One region of the Bacillus sp. EB V-12 genome, then DNA from elsewhere that is predicted to be linked to it. Evidence: riboswitches for the same ligand, from Rfam matches in the RefSeq annotation. Region 1 holds a riboswitch; the other holds the start of a gene.

Region 1 (3,177 bases):
GATCACCCAGCACAATTAGAATGGACAACTTTAAAGGAATTAATCCATGAATATACAACATCACATACAAATGATACGTTACCAGCATATATTTCTTCAGCTTTAACATATTACGCCCAACGCGTTTCAACTACAAACAGTTCAGAGATTGTTATTTTTGAAAACCCTACAATCTCGTAATCTATAATAAAAAAGCACTGGTTACAGTGCTTTTTTATTTATACTTATTTAACAAATGATCATATTCCATCCAAAAGTCGGTATACATACTTCGCTCAAACTCATTTAAAATTATCTTTTCACTTGATTTATTGAATAATTCTTTTGCCTGTAGCGCAAAAGAAACAATTTGTTTTCTATATTCATTTTCATTTACTTCTATATGAAGCCCTTCATAGTATATAGCCTTTTGATCAGTAGAAATAACTTTGACAAAATCCTTTAAAACCACATTTTCACCTATATGGTTTATAGTCCAATGAATTGAAATTGGGCATCCTAACATGAGCATAGTGCCACATCCGTGCAAAATAAGCCCCTCTTCATTTTCAATATCACAAATATATTCTTTATCTAAAGTTCGTAACAGAGCTAAAGCTGATTCACTTATTCCCCATTCCTCATCCATACCTGTTTGTGTAATAATCGTTCCATCCACATTTAAATAAATTTCCCCGTGAGAACATAAATCTTCCTGCTCATTAAACAACCACTTTTGATTCTCAATATTTATAATAAAATTTTGTGGTACCATTACAAATTCCCCTTTTATAAAAATATTTATTTTTCATATTATTTATAATCAATATCATACATTTCATCCCACATATCTATTATAAATCCGTTTAATATTTTAAAAACACAGATAAAAAAGATATTGACACTACAATTTTACAGTGCTAACATTCAACATGTAATTGAATATGTTCTCTGTTAGGTGAGGCTCCTGTATAGAGAAACGCTGCTGCCCAAAAATGTCGAGAGACGCCAATGGGTCAACAGGAAAGGTCGGAATGAAGGCCTTTTTTAATGTAGCTGGTTTCAGTACCTATGCTATACAGTGCTAAAACTCAACGAGGGAGAGGTGCATGTATTTTGTCATACACAAAAACTGTTTTTATTTATGTCTACTAACAGTCTTTGTTGTGGACTCTTTTAACTGCGAATTCAGACCTTTACTCGTTTTGAGTAAAGGTCTTTTTACGTCTATATGCACCTTACTATGAAACAAACATAGCATATTCAGAAACTACTAAATTGTACGGAGGTGAGGAACAGTTGGCAATTGATGATTCGGCCCAGATACCCATACGTTTTACATTCATATTTCATCATGTAGGTAGGAAAGAAACTGTTCCTCACCATTTCAAATAGTTAGGTAACAGATTGTTTCCTCCTTCATGACAGAGGAGGAACTACCGATGTTTAATTTACAAAGACAAGAAACAAAGCATGCTTATGAGCAAGATAGCATGAAAACAAATAACGAATTATTAGTGGAGGTTGCAACACAAGATGTAAGCTCTGCGTTAAAACTTTTAGAAACAACACAAGATGGATTATCTAAACAAGAAGCGTCTCGTAGACTTTCTTTATATGGTCCGAACGAAATAGCTCATAATAAAATGGCACCGTGGTACATTCAATTTCTGTCGGCATTTAAAAATCCATTTATTTTCGTTTTATTAGCTCTTGGAGCACTCTCCTTTTTCACGGATGATATGCAAGGAACAATTGTCGTATCTGCAATGGTACTACTTAGTGCAACAATTCGGTTTTCCCAAGAATTTCGTTCTCAAAAAGCTGCCGATAAGTTAAAGGCTATGGTTCGAACAACTGCGAGCGTATTTAGAATAAATGGATTTGTACATGAAACAAAAAATGTAACGAATTTAAATCGAAATTACACAACAGAAATTCCAATTGAGGAACTTGTACCTGGCGATATCATTTCCCTTTCAGCCGGTGATATCGTTCCAGCTGATGTGCGTATTGTATCCGCTAAAGATTTATTTGTTAATCAATCTTCTTTAACAGGGGAAGCACTTCCTGTAGAAAAATACGAACACTGCTACCATACAGAAAATAAGCATATCTTACCGACAAACATGAAAAAAAATTACAATCCACTCGATATGGAAAACCTTTGTTTCATGGGAACAAATATTGTAAGTGGTAGCGCAAAAGCTGTTGTCATCTCAACAAGTACCGATACGTATTTCGGCTCTTTAGCCAATAAGGTAATTGGAAAGCGTGTAGAAACAAGCTTTGATAAAGGTGTAAACAAAGTAAGCTGGCTCTTAATTACATTCATGCTTATTATGGCACCTATTGTCCTTCTCATTAATGGATTCACAAAAGGTGATTGGCAAGAAGCTTTCTTCTTCGCTATTGCCGTCGCTGTCGGCCTTACACCTGAAATGTTACCGATGATTGTAACTGCTAATTTAGCTAAAGGTGCCGTTAACATGTCTAAACAAAAAGTAATTGTAAAACAGCTAAATTCTATTCAAAACTTAGGTGCTATGAACATTCTTTGTACAGATAAAACCGGAACTTTAACAGAAGATAAAGTTGTCCTTGTTCGTCACTTAGATCCCAAGGGAAATGAATGCAATCGCGTCTTGCAATTTGCCTATTTAAATAGTTTCTATCAAACTGGATTGAAAAATTTAATAGATAAAGCTGTTATTAAGCATACAGAGGAAAACAATACATTTAATCCATCAGCTTTTCAAAAGCTAGATGAAATTCCATTCGATTTCGCCCGCCGGCGTATGTCAGTCATCGTAAAGGATATTTCAGGTGAACATACAATGGTTTGTAAAGGTGCCGTAGAAGAAATTTTATCAATTTGTAACTACACTGAAGTGGATGAAAAAATCGTTCCACTCACCGAGGAAATACGTTCAAATGTCAAAAAACTAAGTGAGACACTAAATAGTGAAGGTATGCGGGTTATTGCTGTTGCTTATAAAAAAGATAGAAGAATAAATGATACAGAGTACGCAGTAAAAGACGAAACTGATATGATTCTCGCTGGATATATCGGCTTTTTAGATCCACCGAAACCATCTGCAGCAGCTGCAATTCAAGCATTACAAAAACATGGTGTACAAGTGAAAATTTTAACTGGCGATAACGAAATTGTTACAAGAAAGGTTTGTATAGAAGTTG
Region 2 (3,177 bases), on a different contig from region 1:
TAAAACTATGTTGAAATTAATTCACTTCATGATAAAAGTTATTATTTTCATCAACTTTTATCATTATATCTTGTCGAAATATTTATATATTTAAAATTGAGTTCGACATAATTTTATTTATTATAATACTGTTTACAAAAACAAAAAGAAGGTGTCACCAAGTCAAAGTTCGACTTATGCAACATCCCTCTTCCCAAACTATTTATAGCATATTTATTAATATTTCAGGTCTTCCCCAATTCATTTCTTCACAAACAAATCTAAGTTTTTCTTCATCCATTGTGTGTAATCCTTCTTCTAGTGAACATGAAATTGGAACTTCACAGTGAATTTGGGCTAATTGTAACGAAATATTTAAGTTCTCTAAATCACTTTCAATCTTCGTACGCTGCGCTTTTGTTAATGATTCTACATTTTCTAGTACAGCGGATACTGTTCCGTGCTCTTGAATAAGCTTATACGCTGTTTTTTCACCGATACCTTTTACACCTGGATAATTATCACTTGTATCTCCCATGAAAGCTTTTGCATGGACGATTTGCCACGGCTCTACACCTTTTTCTTCCATGATTTTCTCCGGTGTGTAATATTCGTAATTTCCAATTCCTTTACGCAGAAGCATAACTGTAACGTTCTTATCAACAAGTTGAAGTAAATCTGTATCACCAGTTAAAATATAAACTTCAGCTTCATTGCAGTATTGTTTTGCAAGCGTACCGATACAATCGTCCGCTTCGTAGCCTTTCATACCGATAACTGGAATGGATAATTTCGCAGTCATTTCTTGCACTAAATCAAATTGAGGAATTAATTCTTCTGGTGGCGCTGCACGATTTGCTTTATAATTCGAGAACGATTCTGTTCTAAATGTCGTACTTCCCATATCCCAGCATGTAACGATATGTGTTGGTTCGATCGCTTGCGTAGCTGTTAACAAGTGTTTCATATAACCATGAATCCCGTTCGTAGGGGTTCCATCTTGTCGTTTCATAAATTGTCCGTAGACACTTGTTGCGTAAAAAGCACGAAATAATAGTGCCATACCATCAACTAATAATACTTTTTTCATAATTCCTCTCCTATTAAAAAAATAATAACCTCACGTTATCACGTAAGGTTATATAAATAGATTACCATTCTACGTTTTTGCTCAACTTTGTCTATTATACATTGTTTTTGTATATTTAGCACCATTAACACATTAAGACATTCTACTACAACAAGTATGCAATATGCCTGAATACGTATTTTTTCCAGTAGAAACAACGATAGCTTTTGCATTTCCACTAACGATATGCGAACCTTTAAAACATACATTTTCAAGCTCAAGTGGATTATAATCTTTCATCCGTTTTAATGGAATAAATCGTTTACGTTCAAGGTGATAGCAGCTCTCAAACTTCTCTATATTCGCTTCGTTTCCCGTTAACACAGACTCATTCACTAATAAATCATCTGCATAAATAATACGTACATCAGCTGGCACAGCATCTCCAGCCGAAAGAAAAATCATATCTCCAGGTACAAGTTCTTGCACTGGTATCTCCATCATTTTCAGTTCACTATTTAACCCTGTACTACTAGAACATTCTACTCTAGATACAGTAATCGTTTCACGTTGTAATTCATCACACACACGTTGTTTTGAAAAACCTGGAATCATGCCACCAAGCTTCATCATTACTTCTGCGAGAAGTGCTCTTTTTGAAGTTAGTTCATTTCGGCCATATACTTGAATACGTTTTTGCGCCTCTTTCATTGATAGTCCGTCTCTTGTTGTTTTAAAATATGCAAATACAGATTTTACATCTCTTGTTGCAATTTCAATTAATAAATCTTTATTTTTTTGGAGCATTGTTTGTTCTTTTATTGATTTTTTACTTAGTTTATATGACGTGTTACCCACAGTTTTGTTTGCATATAACATATTATCGTCTCCTCCTTTACAACATAGGAAGAAACGCTTTGTTTCTCAATTTATCCACTTTACTGTGAAAGTGTCTCGCGCTTTATAAACGCTACATTGTGATAAATATAGAGGGAGGAACAAATCGTTTCCTGCCTACATCATATATTTTTGATTTGAAGTATATGGGTAACGGAACCGAGTCAGAATTTGACATGCTCCTCACCTCCTCGTTTAATTTTATAGTTTATACTATGAAATTACTCATAGCTTGGTAACAAAAAAGACCCCTACCCTTAAGAGAGTAGCGGCCATTACATACACAAATAAACGATTTCTAATATAATTAGAAATCTACGGACCTCTCCCTCACCGAGTTTTAGCACTGTATAGCATAGGTACATTACCAGCTACGTTAAGAAAAACCTTAATTCGATCATTCCTGTTGACCCATTGGCGTCTCTCGACATTTTTGGGCAGTAGCATTTCTCTATACAGGAGCCTCACCTAACAGAGACTTATTTTCATTACATTGAAAATGTTACTCTTATTTAAAATAGATGTCAACCGTAGCCTACAATTTTTTCAAAAGGTATGGCAAACTAACATATATAAAGTGTAACTTTAATCAGTGGAGGTTTTGTTCATCCCCCACTGATTATTAGCCCTCACCAATCGGGCTTTTACGGGATAAAATAAAAAACTTTACGTTTAAACGTAAAGTTTTTAATAAGTTATACAACCAGCAATTACAATCCCAATTGAAATTGATAAAAACATAAGAAAAAGACCAACTGCTTGATTATCTTCTTCGAGACTTTTGTTTATATTAAAGCGTGGTGTAAGCCACTCAGCTAAATAAAAGACGATAATTTGAGCCAAAATCCCAACTGCTCCCCACGAAATCATATCAAGAAGTGAAATTGAATTAGCTGCTGTCGAATATAAAACAACAGCTAACCCAAGTAATCGTCCTCCAAGCACATAGCTTACCGCCTTATTTCCTTGAGCCATTAACTTAAATTCCTTTACTTTCGTTGTCACTTCCATCAAGAACAGACCTATACATAAAAGGCCGAGTGTTACTACTAAATATAATAAAAAATTAATCATTTTTTCCCCTCCTTTTTATACCTACCGGTAAATAGTACGATTCATTTCCTGTAATCTTTTCTCCCGCACGAATACCGATACTACTCGCTTTTCCAGCAATTAAAAACGAACCAAACACATATGACAGTTTCTCGATCCCTTTTTCTGTTTCCAAGGAT

What was found. A riboswitch is a leader RNA that binds a small molecule or an ion and turns the genes downstream of it on or off. The one in region 1 is predicted to bind magnesium.
Region 2: linked by a shared signal. The riboswitch ahead of ACZDYH_RS10735 (P-type ATPase actuator domain-containing protein) and the one ahead of mgtA (magnesium-translocating P-type ATPase) in region 1 are both predicted to bind magnesium.

Annotation. Positions count from the first base shown of each region.
Region 1 is NZ_JBUXJL010000001.1:499,384-502,560, reverse strand. It holds gene ACZDYH_RS02695 (DUF3932 family protein) at 1-180, shown strand, start outside; gene ACZDYH_RS02690 (hypothetical protein) at 215-754, opposite strand; M-box (ykoK) riboswitch at 923-1,088, shown strand; gene mgtA (magnesium-translocating P-type ATPase) at 1,422-3,177, shown strand, end outside.
Region 2 is NZ_JBUXJL010000002.1:783,764-786,940, reverse strand. It holds gene ACZDYH_RS10740 (5'-3' exonuclease) at 203-1,069, opposite strand; gene ACZDYH_RS10735 (P-type ATPase actuator domain-containing protein) at 1,202-1,927, opposite strand; M-box (ykoK) riboswitch at 2,263-2,428, opposite strand; gene ACZDYH_RS10730 (DUF350 domain-containing protein) at 2,633-3,019, opposite strand; gene ACZDYH_RS10725 (glutathionylspermidine synthase family protein) at 3,012-3,177, opposite strand, start outside.